Regions from separate parts of the Psychromonas sp. CNPT3 genome, predicted to be linked through region 2. Evidence: predicted binding sites of a transcription regulator. Region 2 holds the regulator's gene; each other region holds the start of a gene.
What was found. The regulator FliA, encoded in region 2, starts transcription of late flagellar genes. The targets are predictions, from matches to a motif close to CTAAAGNTNNNNNNNNNNNNGCCGATA.

Region 1 (6,226 bases), 770 kb from region 2:
GCTTAGAAAAGTCAGGAAAACAATGACGTAATGCAAAATCCAATGCTACTTGCTGCACAAATTTATCTAAACTTTGTTTTAATGTCGACGGAAAGCTATTTAATAAAAGACGAATTCCTGTAATATCAGCTATCTTTTCAGGAACGCATAACTGCACGCAACTAATATTATGAGCGCTCAGTATATTCAATAATGATTGCAATTGCTCCGTCGTAAAGTGTTTACCCATAACGATAAGTTCCGCTTCTTTTACAAAACGATTGGGGCTTTGAAACGAAAGTGTGGAGGCACTATAAAAGAGTGTGTCTATCCCTAAAAATTGCGTTGTTAATGATGCTTTCCATGCTAATAAGCTTTGCGCTTGTTTCGGAAAAAGAGGTTTTTCTAATATATTCACAGTACAGCCCCTAACTTTATTATCTATAATATCGTAAGATAGCGATTGCGATCACCGATTGCAAGCTTAAAAAAGGAGTACGGATGCAAAAAAAAATGCATTTATTATTACGGACATTACAATATGGAGGGCTATTAATTATAATATTAACCCTTACTTATCAATTGATTATGTTGAGAAATAGTGCTAACAACATTCGCCAGCAACAAACTGAAAAGTTTTCATATTCGTTAACTAACTTGGCAGGATCAGAAGCGGTGCGTCATTTACTAGCGCATAAAGATAAAGAACTACAATTACTCATTGACGATTTAAGTCATGATCCAATGGTGCGAGATGCGACACTTTACAATCAATTCGGACGCGTACTTTATCACTCAAAAAAATCGCTTTCTTTAACTAAATTATTGGATTTAGACAATCAAGCAACCAATACATCCGGTCTAATGCCCTATGTCATTGAGCTTTATAATGATGGACAAAAGTTAGGATATTTACGTATCACCCTGGAGCAAGATAAGATATTAAATGTATTCCATGCTTATCAAGAAACCAATTTAAAGATCCTTATTATTGTCTTATTTCTGGCTTTTTTCGGTGGGGTTATTATGATGGCGTTGTTCTTTAAGCAGGTAGAGAATTATTATTTTCGCATTCAAAGTGGCGTGCAAAAATTAATCAGTCAGAATCAGTTCCTATAAAAAAGCCTTACAAAGTAAGGCTTCTTTTCATTAAAAATAAGAGTTACGCGAAGTTATTATTCACGAAGTCCCAATTAACTAATGCCCAAAAACCATTTAAGTAGTTAGGACGTACGTTACGATAATCAATGTAATATGCGTGTTCCCACAAATCTACGGTTAATAATACAGTCACAGAATCGTCAGTTAAAGGCGTTCCTGCGTTTGAAGTATTAACGATTTCAAGTGTTCCGTCTGCTTTTTTAACTAACCAAGTCCATGACGCACCAAAGTTATTAACGGCTTTATCATTAAAAGTGCTTTGGAATTTTTCAAAAGATCCAAATTGTTTAACAATCGCATCTCCGATAGCACCCGTTGCAACGCCGCCGGCATTAGGCGCTAGACAGTTCCAATAGAAAGTATGGTTCCAAACCTGTGCCGCATTATTAAACATTGGGCCACTGGTCGTTTTAACAATCTCTTCTAATGATTGACTCTCAAACTCAGTACCTTCGACTAAACCATTTAGTTTAAGCACGTACGTTGCATGATGCTTTTCATAATGAAACTCTAATGTCTCTGCTGAAATATGTGGTTCTAGCGCATTTTTTGCAAAAGGTAATGCAGGTAATTCAAAAGCCATAATCTTCTCTCCAATATAAATATAAATAAATGAACAGTGCAATTCTCGTCAATAAATTGATCTATGTCAAATTCCTTTTTTATATTATTCTATTATCCTTAATAATAATAATGTTTTTTTACCTTCTATTATTAGGTACAATCCTCAAAAATCAAATTAGGATATAAAAATGGAAACCTTAGATAAAATCAAAAAGCAACTTAGTGACAATAGCGTCATCTTATACATGAAAGGCTCACCAAAATTACCAAACTGTGGTTTTTCATCACAAGCATCACAAGCATTAATGCAATGTGGCGCCCCTTTTGCCTACGTTGATATCCTACTTAATCCAGATATCCGTGCAGAGTTACCTAAATACGCTAACTGGCCAACTTTTCCTCAACTTTGGGTTGACGGCGAATTAATTGGTGGTTGTGATATTATTTTAGAAATGTTCCAAACGGGTGAACTACAACCTATAATTAAAGAAGCAACAAAAACGGCTGAATAAATGCGTCCAGCACGCTTTGTATGCCTCGCTCTTTAAAAAATAAGTTAAGTAAGGGCAAACCCCTTACTTAACTTATTAAACAGGCCACCCGCCTAGTGCTTTCAATTTATTCACCATATAAAAAAACAAATCTGCCGTCACTTGTGTGTCATATAACGCAGAATGTGCCTCTTCATTATTATAATCAATATTCGCTTGCTCACAGGCTTTGGCTAATACAGTCTGCCCTAACATCAATCCAGCCATACTCGCAGTATCAAAACACACAAAAGGATGAAACGGGATCCGTTTGAAATTACATCGTTCGCTGGCTTTATTAATAAAACCTTGATCAAAGGCTGCGTTATGTGCCACTAAAATAGAACGATTACAATCATTAATTTTTTGATGTTTACGCACCAATTTGAATATTTCTGTCAATACTTCTTTTTCATCAATGGCGCCACGAAGAGGATTAAAAGGATCTATCCCCGTAAATTCAAGCGCTTTAGGATCCATGTTCGCACCTTCAAAAGGTTGCACATTAAAGTGTATTGTTTGCGCGCTATATAAATAGCCCTGCTCATCCATGGCAGGAAATATGGCTGCGATTTCTAATATAGCGTCCGTTTGTGAATTTAATCCTGACGTTTCAATATCGATGATAACGGGGTAGTATCCCCTAAAACGCTTAGCTAATATATTTTCCATAAAAGACTCATACACAAAAAAAAACATATTATGCCAAAACAAGTGAAATTAAACTAAAGAAATCTAACCTAGTGCCGATAAATATTACGACTTCTTAAACTGTGAGCAAATTTATGAGAAAAATAATAGTACTGACTCTGCTCTGTGGCTTCCATTCGAGCTATGCCGTCAATAAAACGTATTATGCCAATCTCGATAATTCGCTCTGGTATGTTTCAACGTCTACGCCAATCCAATGCACGCTTGAACACCCTATTCCACGCTATGGTGAAGCACATTTCGACGTGCGCGCGAGTAAAAAAATCAACCTTAATTTTGTTTTAGAAAGTAAGCAACCAATGCCTAAAACAACAATGGCAACGCTTATCTCGGTCCCCCCTATGTGGCAACCCGGCACGCCACCCACACCAATCTCAAAAATAAAGTTTTATCAACAATTTGATGGTTATGTTACCCAGCAAAAAGCATGGCGCATGCTCAACGAGCTAGAATCTGGCCAATACCCCACTTTTTATTTTAAAGATTGGTACAACAGTGAGCAGATCACCAGTGTAGGATTATCCTCTGTTAATTTCTTAAAAAGTTATGATGAATTTAATAACTGTATTTCTAATTTATTACCTTATAATTTTGATGATATTGCTTACAGCATTCTTAAATATGCCAAAAATGGCGTACAACTCGATACATTTTCCAAAAAACGCTTAAAAATGATCGGGGATTATATTCAATATGACGAAAATATTAGTGTGATCTTATTATCGGGTTATTCTGATGCCTATGGGACAGAATCTCATAATATGGCATTATCAACAAAACGCGCTGAAGCGATTAAAAGTTATTTAAAAGAAATTGGGATGCAAAGTGATAAAATTCAAGTGGCGAGCTTTGGCGAGAAACATCATGTGGCAGACAACAGCAATATATTAGGTAGAATACAAAATAGACGCGTCGTCATCTCGATTGAGCGAGAAGAAATCTAAAGAGAGCGTAAGAAAGCAAGTGTTTATCCTTTGGTTTCTTACGCTTTAAATAAGTGCATTTATTTTTTCATTTTACTCATTAGGTCAGCAAAGGGGTTATAGGTCCCTCCCGCTTGTAAATCATCACCCGCTTGCACGGTGCTTCCGTATAAGTCAGCTTGCGTGTATTTATCATGCTCATGATCGTGACAATAAATACATAACAATTCCCAGTTACTCCCATCTGCAGGATTATTTGCATGATCATGATCGCAGTGATGCACAGTGAGTTCTCGTAGGTTGGAATACACAAACTCTCGCGTACACTTCCCACATACCCAAGGAAATAGCTTTAATGCTTTATCCCGATAATCATTTTCAAGACTTTTATAGTTATTTGGAATATAAGCCATAACACCTTTGCCATTATATTTTTAAAAGAGACCTATTTTAACCCGTGTCTCGTTACGAGTGAATAGCTGAAGTAAAATAATATGAAGCACACTTAAAAAAACGCAGCGATCTTGTATATTGACGCGTCTATTTACGTAATTAAATGTATCTCTGCAAGATCATCAGTTAAACTGTCTGTAAGCATTCTATTTTTAGCGCCGCAAATGATCAATCAGCCTGTACACAAGGCAAGCGCAATGAACAAAAGGTTTTAAAATCAAATGAGTAAAGCTAACATCCAATGGTTCCCTGGGCATATGCACAAAGCGCATAAGCAAATCAAAGAAGTGCTACCACAGGTTGATATTATCATTGAAGTCGTCGATGCACGTATTCCTTACAGTAGTGAAAATCCTTTAATTGCGAGTATCCGTGAAAATACACCTTGTATTAAAGTATTAAATAAAGCAGATCTGGCCGATCCTGCGATCACGGCTGAGTGGATATCTTATTTAGAAGAAGAGCAAGGTATTAAAGCACTCTCTATCAGTACATTAAAACCTGAGCAAGTGCATCAAATTACCAAGCTATGCCAAAAAATGTTGCCCAATAAAGTCACCCAAGGTAAACAGATCCGCGCCATGATCATGGGTATTCCAAATGTGGGTAAATCGACGATCATTAATATTCTCGCCGATAGGATCATTGCAAAAACAGGTAATGAACCTGCCGTTACCAAAAATCAGCAACGCATACGTTTACCCAGTGGCATTATGCTCTCTGATACACCTGGGTTTCTTTGGCCTAAAATTGAAAATGCAGATTCAGGCTACCGCCTTGCGATCACAGGGGCTATCAAGGATACGGCCATTGAATATGAAGATATTGCCTATTACGCCGCAGAGTACCTGATCAAGAATTATCCAGAGAGGCTTAAAGCACGCTACGAGCTTGCTGAAGTGCCTGAAACAGATCATGAACTCATGGAAGCCATTGCTGTTCGTCGTGGCTGTCTGCGTGCTGGCGGGCATTTTGATATCTATAAAGTATCCACCATCTTACTCAATGAGCTACGCGCTGGCGCATTAGGCCCATTAAGTATCGAAACCCCTGCTATGGCTGCCGTTGAAAAAGTAGCGGTCGCAAAACTGATGGCAGAGCAAGCAGAGAATAAAGTCGAAAAGAAAAAAGCGCGTAAACGTAAACGTCGCCGTTAAGAGGCCAATAGCGTAAGCACCTTTATTTTAAAAAGGCGCTTACGCATAGCGCTATTATTTAATCTTAAAAAATAGCGCTATGCGTAACACTCAATTAACCGGTCAGTTAATTCAGCCTCCTGATGTTTTTCGCTCAATGATGAACCGATAAAGTGCAACAACTCCTCCTTCGATAAATCTTCTAAGCCTAACGATGCCAACGTTTGCCCTTCTTTGTAAAAATCGGTTTTTAAAATGCCCGCACACATGCTTATCAAATGATCACACATAGACATATCGATTTCGAATTTTTTCCCAAGCGAGGATAATAAAACGAGGCCCATAGGCACATCCTCTGTGACATAACGGTTATCGAATTGATAAGGTCCTGCAGGTGCCGATATTTTATAGTTTTCAAATACAGCTCTTGGATCTTGGCTTAGATCCTCTTCATTTCTAAATAAACAGGCATTAAGATAAGAAATAGGCTTGCAACCTAACGCGCTTAAAACCGCCATCTTTTCTGCATCCAATTTATCGATCATCTGCCATGCCATTTCCGTCGAAAGCGCATCTCGATACATGGAGGGTGCATCCTTAGGATGATATTTGTTATAATATGCAAGCATGGGGTACATCACATACTGACCAATCGTATGCACAATAATATTGGGATTATGCAATGCAGACTCAAATATATTTTTGCGTACATCACCCATTTTAATATCATAAGCAGGAAACATACGAGAGGCTATTTTCATACCTTCGA
Region 2 (6,226 bases):
CAAATTAAAATAATTAGCTCAATTGGACAGTAAGTGATTGTATAGATGAAAATTAAACGATTTTTTGCAAAAGATATGCGCACCGCTATGAGCGAAGTCAAAGACGTCTTAGGGCCTGATGCGGTTATTATGTCAAATAAGAAGGTAGTGGGTGGTATCGAGATTGTGGCGGCCGTTGATTATCAAGCGCAACAAGAAAAGATGCAGGAGAGCAAGAGCGAAGATCCTTTTGCATCACTTAAAGATGATCATGTGCAACTGTCATCACAATCAAAAAGTATGCCTAGTAAACCGCCTAAACGGCGTAATGGCGCGAAAGACAGTGGTGAAGATTTTGCGAAATCTTTAAACTCTTTCTTTGGGAAGGTTAATGCGCAGCAAAAACAAAATAACCGTCTGAAAAAAGCAGAAAATAGCCAGGGGCAAGCGCCCTTTAATTTTCAGCAAGCATCTTCTGAAAATGCATCTTCAGCGCCTAAAACATTAGCTGAGCAGCAACGCTGGCAAACACCGAAAAGTAGTGTGAATAATACACAATCAATGCGCAAAGAAGCCTCTGCAAGCCGAATGTCAGAAAACAAAGAGATGGCGAAAATGAGCGCTGAGATGGCTTCATTAAGACAGCTTCTAGAGCATCAAGTATCAGGACTGATGTGGCAGGAGATGGAACGTAAAGAGCCTATCCGCGCTATGCTTATAAAATGGCTTAGTAAAGCGGGATTTTCAGATGACATTGCCGACCAATTAGCAAGTTATGTACCTGAAGATGCATCTGCGACAGAAGCGCACCAATATATGCGCACTTTGTTGCAAGATAAAATATATGTGGGTAATAATGAAATTTTATCGCAAGGCGGGGCTATCGCACTGCTTGGGCCAACGGGTGTGGGAAAAACCACCACCATCGCTAAGCTAGCAGCTCAATTTGCGATGAAATATGGCGCAGATCAAGTGGCGTTAATAACCACCGATACCTATCGGATCGGTGCGCATGAACAATTAGCAACTTACGGTAAAATAATGGGTTGTAGTGTCCGCGTCGCTAAAGATGCGGATGAATTATCAACAATATTATACCAATTTAGAGAAAAACGTTTGGTATTGATAGATACAGCAGGAATGGGGCAACGAGATATTCGTTTATCGGAGCAACTTGATACATTAATGCGTAATAATAGTGTTAATATTAAAAGCTATCTTGTGATATCTTCGACCTCACAACGACGCATTGTCGAAGAGGCCCTAGAGCATTTTAAAAGAATTCCGTTATCTGGTTGTATTTTAACCAAAATAGATGAAAGTATTGGCCTGGGTGAGGTGTTAAGTGTGATGATGCAGCATGCATTACCTATCGCTTATATGACAACGGGGCAACGCGTACCAGAAGATATTGAAATAGCAAATGTAGAGCGTTTAATCGCAAGTACTTTAGAGATGATGAAGCATCTCTTTGAAGATCAGCATCAGTGGTTTAGTAGCTTTGATGAATAGATAATTAATGATGATAATGAGTAGATTATGATTGCAGACCAAGCAAGTGGTTTAAGACGAATGAAACAAGGCCAAATTAAAGTCATTGCTGTCACCGGAGGAAAAGGCGGTGTAGGAAAAACAAATGTGACATTGAATATGGCGGTTTCCCTTGCTCAACGAGGTAAACGAGTGTTGGTGCTTGATGCCGATTTAGGTTTGGCAAATGTGGATGTTTTGTTGGGGATCCGCGTTACTAAGAATTTATCGCATGTTTTATCCGGAGAATGTACGCTTGATGAAGTGATCGTGACTGGCCCAAGTGGGGTGATGATAATTCCTGCAACCTCAGGATCACAATCTATGGTTGAGCTGAGTGATGTTGAGCATGCTGGCTTAATTCAAGCATTTAGCTCACTGCAGACGCCGATAGATATGCTATTAATTGATACCGCCGCCGGTATTTCTAATATGGTGGTGAGTTTTGCACAAGCTGCACAAGATGTGTTGATGGTTGTGTGTGATGAACCAACGTCCATCACAGATGCTTATGCACTGATCAAAATATTGAGTAAACAAAATGGCGTTTATCGCTTTAAAATCGTAGCCAATATGGTGCGCAGTTTACGTGAAGGACAAGATCTGTTTACTAAGTTAACGCGTGTAACGGATCGTTTCTTAGATGCATCCTTAGAGTTGGTCGCATGCATTCCGTTTGATGGGAATGTTCGTCAAGCGGTGCGCAAACAAAAAGTGGTTGTTGAAGCTTATCCTAAAACACCGGCTTCACTTGCATTTAAAGCATTAGCAAATCGGTCTTGTGATTGGCCTATCCCGCATCAGCCCGGTGGTCATTTAGAATTTTTCATCGAAAAATTATTACTAAATAATACAGACGAGCAACAATAAGTGAGCAGAGTGCAAGGTTATTACACGGATACAGCGGAGCTTATAGAAAAGCACACTGGATTAGTGCAAAAAATAGCCTATCATTTGATGGCGAGACTGCCAGCGAGTGTATTAGTTGATGATTTGTTGCAGTCTGGCATGATTGGTTTACTTGAAGCTGCACGTAATTTTGATGGCTCAAAAGGGGCCAGTTTTGAAACTTTTTCAGGGATCCGTATCCGAGGCGCAATGCTCGATGAAATGCGTCGAGGCGATTGGGTGCCTCGTTCTGTGCATAAAAACAGTCGCGAGATTAGTAATGCGATTAGTGCAGTGGAGAAGCGTAATGCTGGAGATGCGAAAGAAAGTGAAATAGCGTCACAGCTCGGCGTAACGTTAGCAAAATATCAACAAATGCTACGTGATGTTAATTGTGCGAAATTAGTTAACTACGAAGATTTAGGTGGTGCAGAAGCGACCTTTAGTAGTAGCGTTAATTCGGAGGTTGATCCAACCTTTAATTGTGTCAGTGAGAGTGAATATTCTGAACAATTATTGTTAATGATCAAACAATTGCCAGAGCGTGAAGCATTAGTATTATCATTGTATTATGATGAAGAACTAAATTTAAAAGAAATTGGCTTAGTGCTTGAACTCGGTGAGTCAAGGGTTAGCCAAATTCTCAGTCAGGCGTTACACCGCTTAAAAGCAAAAGCGCAGACTGTGTAGATTATAAGCAATATTTCAGCTAGGATAAGAGCTCGATCACAGTTGAGTTAAGAAGCTGAAATATCTGCGTTTATAATGGTGTGTTTTTATGATATGTATTTATATTTACTTTACGAGTGCAGAGTAGATAGTGGCAGTTTTTTTACTTAGGGGAATGTTTTGAACCGAAATATGAAAGTACTGATTGTTGATGATTTTTCAACAATGAGAAGAATAATTAAAAACTTATTAAGAGATCTAGGGTTCACGAATACCTTTGAAGCAGATGATGGCCATACGGCTCTACCGATGCTTAAAGATGGGGATTTTGAATTTGTAGTGACGGATTGGAACATGCCTATTATGCAAGGCATTGACCTTTTGAAAGAGATCCGCAAAGATCCTAAATTAAAACACCTTCCTGTTTTAATGGTAACAGCAGAAGCTAAGCGTGAACAGATCATAGAAGCTGCTCAAGCAGGCGTAAATGGTTATATTGTAAAACCTTTTACAGCGGGAACATTAAAAGAAAAACTCGATAAAGTTTTCCAACGATTAGGTTAAATACATGGCAAAGGAATTGATGCCACATCTTACTTTAGAGCAAGCTAGACAGTTAGTGCGTTATTTAGAAAATGAAGATGTTGCAAGTGCAAATGGAATTGTAGAATCGGCTAATGTGATACATGCTGAAACGGATGTTGTTTTTGATAAAGTTGGTGAGTTAACGCGTGAGTTACACGACGCTTTACAGGATTTTAGAAATGATACCCGTTTGATGGATCTGGCTGGAAAAGAGCTTCCGGAAGCAGAAAACCGTTTAAATTATGTGATTAAGATGACCGGCGAAGCTGCGAATACAACCATGGATGCTGTCGATGTTTGTCTTCCTATTGCGGACAAATTAGTCTCTGATTTAGAGAGTATATCTCCGAATTGGCAAGCATTAATGACGCGTCAGTTGGCACTTGGTGATTTTAAAAAATTATGTCATCAAGTCGAAGATTTACTGAAAGATTCAGAACAAGGTGCACTTAGTTTACGTGCTTCTTTGATGGATATTTTAATGGCTCAAGGTTTTCAGGATTTAACGGGACAAATTATTAGTCGCGTGATCTCGTTAGTACAAGAGATAGAGATAAAATTAGTACAGATATTAACGGTATGCTCTGCACCTGAAAATATCGTTGTTAAAGAAGAAACAGATCAGGCTGATATTAGTGCGGAAGGTCCAATTATTGATGCAAGTACCCGAGATGATGTGGTTAATGGGCAAGATGACGTTGATGATTTACTTTCTAGTTTAGGATTTTAAGGAAACAGAAAATGACATTTGAAGTAGATGAAGAGATCCTCCAGGACTTTTTAGTTGAAGCTGGAGAAATTTTAGAACTGTTATCTGAGCAATTAGTTGAACTAGAAAACAACCCCAATGATACTGAATTATTAAATGCTATTTTCCGTGGATTCCACACAGTAAAAGGGGGCGCTGGTTTCTTATCGCTCACCGAATTAGTCGAAACATGCCATGGGGCTGAAAATGTTTTTGACTGCTTACGTCAAAAACATCGCGAGGTGAACTCGTCTTTAATGGACACCATCTTAGCGGCCTTAGATGTTATCAATGAGCAATTTGACGCAGTGCAAACCGGTGATGTTGCTAATGCAGCGCCTCCAGAATTAGTGCAACAGTTACACCGCTTAAGTAGACCTGCCACTGAAGATGAGAGTGCTGAACCTGAAGCCACCGCGACGGAGTCTGTAGACACTCAGGGTAGTATTGATGATATTACTGAAAATGACTTTGATGCATTATTAAATGAATTACACGCCGAATCTGGCTCTAGCATTGAAGCTGCGGAAGCGAAGCCTGAAAATGCAGAAATTGGAGAAGATGAATTTGAATCATTACTTGATGAATTGCACGGTGTAGGGAAATCATTGCAAAATGCGGTAACAACGCCTGTTGCGCCATCAAATAGTAATGATATATCTGATGACGAATTTGAGTCAATGCTTGATGAACTCCATGGTAGTGGATCGCATAGCATAGCAAAACCAGCGCCAGCACCATTGACCTTCAGCACTGATGATATTTCTGATGATGAGTTTGAATCTTTATTAGATGAATTACACGGTGCAGGTAAAAGCGCTCAAAATACAACCGCGCCTGTCGCTGCCCCTGTCGCTGCCCCTGTAGAGCAAAAGAAAGAGCCAGTTGTTGTTAAAGAAGCGCCTAAAGCAACGCCTAAACCCGCGCCAGCTAAAGCGCCTCCAGCGAAAGCTAAAAAGACCGCCGTTGCTAAAGCGGAACCGACAGTACGTGTTGATACTGCGATCCTTGATGAAATCATGAACATGGTCGGTGAGTTAGTATTGGTACGTAATCGCTTAGTGAGTTTAGAGACAACCTCTGACAACGAAGAAATTTCTCGTGCTGTTGCTAACTTAGATATTGTTACTGGGGATTTACAAGGCTCGGTAATGAAAACACGTATGCAGCCTATCAAGAAAGTCTTTGGTAAGTTCCCGCGTGTAGTGCGTGATATTGCGCGCACATTGGGCAAGAATATTCGTTTAGAGTTGGTCGGTGAAGAAACAGATTTAGATAAAAACCTAGTGGAAGCTCTTGCTGATCCATTAGTGCATTTAATCAGAAATGCGGTAGATCATGGTATTGAAATGCCGGACGTTCGAGTGAAAGCCGGTAAAGATAAAGAAGGCCATGTTTTACTCTCAGCGTCACAAGAAGGCGATCATATTTTACTTGTCATTGAAGATGATGGCGCAGGAATGGATGCTGAACTCCTCAAAAGTATTGCGATAAATAAGGGTATATTGGATCAAGATGGCGCCGATAGAATGTCAGATAGAGATGCCTTCTCCTTAATATTTGCGCCAGGATTTTCGACTAAAGTTGAAATATCAGACATATCAGGTCGTGGCGTAGGTATGGATGTTGTTAAAACAGGTATTACTAAATTAAACGGAACGATTTCTATTGATTCTAAGATGGGAAAAGGAACGCGTTTAGAGATAAAAGTACCTTTAACATTAGCCATATTACCAACATTAATGATCGTGGTGTCGGAGCAGACTTTCGCGTTACCACTGACCAATGTGAATGAAATATTCCATCTGGATTTAGAAAAAACAAACA
Region 3 (6,226 bases), 1.3 Mb from region 2:
CACCAAGGAAGAGGCTTCTAGTGCTTGGCTTGAACTCAATACCCCTTTTAATCCTGCAAATTCATTACCCATTTTAGTAATGCCTTCTGCTGTTGTAAATGATGCCATTTGTGCAATCATTTCGGAGTTATCGACCGGTTTAAAAGGGTCTTGATAAGCAAGTTGTTGTGAAAGCAACGCAAAGAAATCTTCCTGCTCAAGTTGTTGCTTTTTATCCACATCTTTATTTGCAGACACTTGCTCTGGGGTTAATGGTTTATTTAAGTTTAAGAGACTATTAGTATTAATTCCGCTCATCATTTATTCCCTAGCCTTTGCCCATTTGTAATGTACGGCTTAGCATTTGCTTAGCCGCATCGGCGATTTGTACATTTGTTTGATACGAACGAGACGCACTGATCATATTTGCCATCTCTTCCATCACGTTCACATTAGAATGATAAACAAAACCATCTTTATCTGCAGAGGGACTATTCGGCGCATATTCTCGAGCCAAAGGCGCATCACTCTCCACAATACCTAAAACTTTAACACCAACACCACTGCTGCTTAGAGCACCTTTGGCTTTGTTAAGTTCGGCAGCAAAAACGGGATGACGAGCACGATAAGTTTTTTCGCTACTGCTACTAACACTATTGGCATTTGCCAAGTTACTTGCTGTTGTATTTAAACGTACCGATTGCGCACTCATACCGGTAGCAGAAATATCTAAAATACGAAATAAACTCATAATAACTCTCCAAAAAGTGTTTACTGCCCTTTAATAGCTTTACGTAAACCCGATATTTTACTATTTAAAAAATCTAAACTTGCTTGATACTGTAAACTGTTTTTCATGAACAAATTACGCTCAACTTCTGCATCAACATTATTACCATCCCCCGTATCGGGTTGATTTCCCGTACGATAATATTGATTTGATTGCTGCATTGAAAATGAATGACCGGTGCGATGTATCTCATTGGTACGACTTAATGAAATACCTGAGCCAGATCTCGCACTTAAAAGCGCTTCTTTAAAATTAAGATCGCGCGCTTTATAATCAGGTGTATCTGCATTTGTTAAATTACTCGCTAAAATTTCTGCGCGACGTGAACGAACACCCAAAGTGTACTGATGCATTCCAAGTGCTTTATCAAAATTAATCGCCATAATTTTCTCCTATGCAATTAACTATGCAACCACTGTGCCAAAAAGATAAAAGGTAGTATTTTTATGCAGATAAGTAAAATGAGAGACTTTCAAGCGGAAAGGGGAGGACGTGGAGATCTTGTCATAAAAAAAGAGGCAAATGTTGCCTCTTTTTTATTAAAAGAGGCAACAACGACATTACTTATCTTTTAATTGATAAATAATACCCGGGTTACAACGGACCATATTAAATTTATCAGTAAGTGCGGTAATCGACTCGGAAGCCCCCAATACCAGATAGCCTCCAGGATTTAATGCGCCTGCAAATTGATTTAATATTTTAGATTTAACATCGCCAGAGAAGTAAATAAGTACATTACGACAAAAAATAATGTCAAACTTTCCCAAACCCGCATAACTATCTAATAAATTATAACTTCTAAAGCTCGTCATTTTCTTGACGTCTGCTTTTATTTGCATTTTTCCAGAGCCATCAGGCAAAGCGTCAAAGAATTTTCTTTTACGATCATCAGATAGGCCTCTAGATAACGCCAACGTGTCATAAATACCCGCTTTACACTGTTCTAACATCGTATTAGAAATATCAGTACCAATGATTTGCACATTCATACCTAACACGGCTTTTTGTTTTTGATATTCAGCTGCAGTCATCGCAATGGAGTAAGCCTCTTGTCCCGAAGAACTTGCAGCTGACCACATTTTGATACTTTTCTTATTTTTTAATATTTCAGGAAACATTTTAGAGCTTAATAATTCAAAAGGGTAACGATCTCGGAACCATAATGTTTCATTAGTTGTCATAGCATCAATAACAGCCGTCCGTAATGATCGATTCTTATAACTCATCGCTTCGTTAATTAAATTAGTAAGTGTATCGATTGCAAATATATCCATTAATGGGATCAATCGACTTTTCACCAAATATTGTTTATTTCCCCCAAGTACAATGCCACATTGCACTTCTAAAAAATCTGAAAACTTTTTATAAATATCTTCGGAAAGCGCTCTCACAAATATAATCTCTCTTTTTAATTGTTTTGATCATCTAAATTAATGACTTTTTGTACTGCTGTGGCCAACTCATCAGGGTTAAACTTTGCAATAAAGTCGTCAGCCCCCACTTTTTTAACCATGGCCTCATTAAATACACCACTTAATGACGTATGTAAAATAATATGTAGGCCAGCCAATGCAGGATCAGCCTTAACCTCCGAGGTTAGGGTATAACCGTCCATTTCAGGCATTTCAACATCTGAAATCATTAACGCATAACGATCTGTCACAGATCCTGTTTTCGATATCTTTTTAAGTAAATCTAATGCTTCTTTACCATCTTTTACCATATCGCATTCTAAACCTAATGCGGTGATAGCTCTTTGTATTTGTCGTCTTGCTACCGACGAGTCATCCGCAACCAGTATTTTTTTATCTTTAATTTTTTCTTTAATAGTAGGATCAATCACATCTGCAGTAACATCGGTATTAACAGGTGATATTTCATCTAATATTTTTTCAACATCTAAGATTTCGACTAAATCACCATCGATTTCCGTCACTGCCGTCATATAGTTAAAGCGTCCAATACCATTAGGTGGTGGTAATATATTTTCCCAGTTAATATTGATAATACGCTCGACAGCGCCAACGAGAAAACCTTGAATTGAACGGTTATATTCTGTAATAATAATAAAACGCTCTTCAACATTTTCTATCGCACGCCCGCCTGTTGCAAGGTTCATATCGATAACAGAGATAGTTTGCCCACGAATATGCGCAATACCACGAATGGTTGGGTGTAATTTAGGTAAGCTAGTTAAAGGGGGACACTGCAATACTTCTTTGACTTTAAAAACATTAATACCGTAGCGCTGTTTACCGCCTAATTTAAAGAGTAGTAATTCTAAGCGATTTTGCCCGACTAATTGAGTTCGCTGGTTTACTGAGTCTAACACGCCTGCCATATAATCTTCCTTTTCTCTTATAACTTATCAAAGAATCATTCTATAATGATGCTTAATAATTAATTAAACTCTATTGAGTGCTTATTCATCCATAAATAGGATCTTTATGTTAATACGTTTTTTTATCCTTTATATCAGTTTAGGCTGTTCTGCTTCTTTTGCTGAAACTAATTATAAAAAAGACATCGAAAACTTCGCAGAAACTCTTATTCTTAATGAATATAATGCAATATATCCAAAAAACAATGAACAAAAAACCTCTATTATCGCAGTTCCTTTAAATAAAAGAATAACATACAAGAAATGTTTATCTCCTTTTTTAGGTGAGATTGTGTCAGGAAAATTAAAAAACAACGTATCGGTCAAAGTGACATGCCCCAATAAGCCACAATGGTCAACTTATGTACGCGTCCGTTCTCATCGACTTTTCCGCACCATCATCAGCGCTCAAGCTTTGCGTAAAGGTGAAACATTAAACAATAACAATATAAAAGTGACTTATTTAACAAAATCCCAATTGCGAGGTGGTAGCTTTTCACAAAAGAAAATACTTATCGGTAGCCGCCTCAAACGTAATATGGGTGCTCAAAAAATAATAAAAAATAGAGATGTTTGTTTTGTCTGTCAAAAAGATCAAGTGATCATTAGCGCAATAAAAGCAGGATTAGTAATTAAAACTTCAGGAATAGCCCTAAATAATGCTAATATTGGAGAATCTGTTAGAGTCAAAAATTCACGTTCTCAACGTATTGTTGTGGGCACCGTCTCTGCACAAAAAGAAGTACAAGTTACTTTTTAGAGTAAATTGCACTTTATTTTAGAGACGTATTGTTTTAATATTTCACATTGTTAAAAAAACTTTACATTTAAACACTTTTTTTTGTTTTTTTACTAAAGAAAGTACGCGTTTCGCCGATATAATATAAACATGATACTTTTGGAATATAATTATGAGCATCAACATTAACCGCCAAGCGACACAAAAAAACATTGTGGTTGAGCAGCATAAGGCTCAGGCGCAAAAATCATCTGTCAAAAACGCACAAAATGTTAATAATGATCAACATAAAGATTCTGTGCAATTAACGTCACAAGCGAAGAATATAAATAAAATGCAACAACAAGGTGCGACAGAGCCCCAAGTAAACAAACAGCGTATTGAATCACTAAAAGCCGCTATCACTAACGGTGATTATAAAATCAATACAGAACGACTCGCACAGCGCCTCAGTCAATTTGAAGGTGATTTTAGTCGAATTCTGAAATAAGTTTTAAGCTGAGATAATTAAACAATGCCTATTGAAAAGCTAAATCGACAATTAATATTAATTAATGAATTGCACCTGATATTGGAGCAAGAAACGACGTGTCTAAAAGAAAAGAGCTTTTCTCATCTCAGTGAAATTTTGAAACAGAAACAACAAAAATTAACTTTAATCGCAGAGCTAGATAGCGTTTTATCGCGTCCGGCCGATTTACAACAAATAGAAAATTCAACAACGGCTCAGGAAATAAAGAAAGAAATTCTTTCTTGCCTTGCTAAATGCCAACATATTAATAGTATTAATGGAAAATTAGTAGAGTTAGGTATGCGCAGTAATAAACATCTGACTCAACTTATCAAGCAAGCAACAGGAAAGAACAGCATCACCTATGATCAAAAAGGGATGCTAAATAGTGGTCAACTTTTAGGTAAAAACATTCAGGCATGATCAATAATAAATCGCTTTCTTACGCGGCTTTGATTGTTCACCTATGATATTTGAATACGGTAACGCTTTCATATCCAGAACTAACTCCGTAATATAAAGTTTACCTTCATGGTAACTTTTTAACACCCGAGCACCTCTAACTAACCCCCGAACCTTACTTCGAACACGAGCGCTTTGTATATGCACACCAGAAAGCTCGGTTTCAGAACTCAGTAACACGCCATATACTTGCTCTGCCATTTCTTTATAAGCATCCAATTTAGATGCTTTGATAGCGTTTAGTATTTTTTCTTCTAAGGTTGCCCCTTTTTGAGTCGCAACAGGTGCATAACCGACAGAGGTAAAGCTATGCACGTCAGTTTGCTCTTTTAGTTCTTCTTGGGTTGGCAATAACATATTATGTGATATTGGCGTACATGAAAAAAGAAACAAAGTACTACAAAGCAATACTGACAACGAGCGATAACATCGATTAATGTTCATTAATATATCCTTGCTAAAAAACGAAAATGGCAATGCTAATCAAGCAAGAATTAAGCCAGCTTCGACTAAAAAAACACTTTTCACCTAAGCATTGCGCTTTTATCGACAAATATAAGTCACTATCTGTTCTTATTTAAAGAGACATCGATAACGGCTACCAGTATTTACGAGTAGTGCTAATAGGAGAGAGTGTAATACAGAATGGATGAGTGATATTAGGAATTTCTCATGTCTACCTGACACTTGAGGCGTCCTTTGACTTACATCTATAGCATAAAGTAGATTTATATATGCTTAGGTATAAAAGCAAAAATGCAACGAGATAGGTTCGTTGCATTTTTTGTTTTTTATTGGCACCTAAATAACACGGCGAATAATACAAAGCTTTCAGTTTGCTAGCGCTATTTAACCAAGTGAACTTGCGCTCGGTTGTTACGTATTTGTTGGCTATTTCTATTATAATATTGATTAGTGCGATAATCGTATTCCCCCCCCACAAACATACCATGAGGAATAAAAGCACTGCTGGTAGATTCCACAATACTAGTATCGGTATTGACGATACGTACATTTAAAATAAGCCCTTCTTCATTGCGAGACATTGTTCCGGTAAAAATACGGCGCACATCTATATTTTTATTTAATCGTTTCCAGTCGCGAGTTAGTGCGAATTCACCTCGTGAGGTGATCTGAATATCTCCCGTCAATTTATAATCGACAACCTGCAATTGGCGGATATGTAATTCATGGATAAATAACTCCGTTACTGTCTGCCCTATCCAGTTGGTTTTTTTATGATCATTCAAATCGACTAGAGATGTTAATGCAATCGCTTCGCCTCTGTATCGAGTGGGAAAGTTAACCAATAATTGGTCGGCCATCTTACTGACAACTTCTGATAAAATCAGTGATTTCTCA

Region 1: PCNPT3_RS07385 (flagellar protein MotY) is a predicted target of FliA. The motif match lies at 2,960-2,986, and genes of this name have one in related genera.
Region 3: flgM (flagellar biosynthesis anti-sigma factor FlgM) is a predicted target of FliA. The motif match lies at 4,005-4,031, and genes of this name have one in related genera.

The regions. Positions count from the first base shown of each region.
Region 1 covers NC_020802.1:1,698,157-1,704,382, forward strand. Annotated here, with positions in the region: gene serB (phosphoserine phosphatase SerB) at 1-397, opposite strand, end outside; gene PCNPT3_RS07365 (AhpA/YtjB family protein) at 481-1,098, shown strand; gene PCNPT3_RS07370 (Fe-Mn family superoxide dismutase) at 1,142-1,723, opposite strand; gene grxD (Grx4 family monothiol glutaredoxin) at 1,893-2,216, shown strand; gene rnt (ribonuclease T) at 2,292-2,906, opposite strand; gene PCNPT3_RS07385 (flagellar protein MotY) at 3,020-3,889, shown strand; gene PCNPT3_RS07390 (YajD family HNH nuclease) at 3,949-4,281, opposite strand; gene ylqF (ribosome biogenesis GTPase YlqF) at 4,543-5,478, shown strand; gene PCNPT3_RS07400 (NAD/NADP-dependent octopine/nopaline dehydrogenase family protein) at 5,556-6,226, opposite strand, start outside.
Region 2 covers NC_020802.1:2,471,995-2,478,220, reverse strand. Annotated here, with positions in the region: gene flhA (flagellar biosynthesis protein FlhA) at 1-33, shown strand, start outside; gene flhF (flagellar biosynthesis protein FlhF) at 46-1,491, shown strand; gene PCNPT3_RS10885 (MinD/ParA family protein) at 1,519-2,379, shown strand; gene PCNPT3_RS10880 (RNA polymerase sigma factor FliA) at 2,380-3,087, shown strand; gene cheY (chemotaxis response regulator CheY) at 3,247-3,630, shown strand; gene PCNPT3_RS10870 (protein phosphatase CheZ) at 3,635-4,381, shown strand; gene PCNPT3_RS10865 (chemotaxis protein CheA) at 4,393-6,226, shown strand, end outside.
Region 3 covers NC_020802.1:727,176-733,401, reverse strand. Annotated here, with positions in the region: gene PCNPT3_RS03295 (flagellar hook assembly protein FlgD) at 1-297, opposite strand, end outside; gene flgC (flagellar basal body rod protein FlgC) at 308-730, opposite strand; gene flgB (flagellar basal body rod protein FlgB) at 751-1,152, opposite strand; gene PCNPT3_RS14380 (hypothetical protein) at 1,216-1,344, shown strand; gene PCNPT3_RS03280 (CheR family methyltransferase) at 1,330-2,163, opposite strand; gene PCNPT3_RS03275 (chemotaxis protein CheV) at 2,181-3,113, opposite strand; gene flgA (flagellar basal body P-ring formation chaperone FlgA) at 3,220-3,912, shown strand; gene flgM (flagellar biosynthesis anti-sigma factor FlgM) at 4,064-4,381, shown strand; gene flgN (flagellar protein FlgN) at 4,406-4,825, shown strand; gene PCNPT3_RS03255 (LPP20 family lipoprotein) at 4,826-5,308, opposite strand; gene PCNPT3_RS03250 (FlgO family outer membrane protein) at 5,710-6,226, opposite strand, start outside.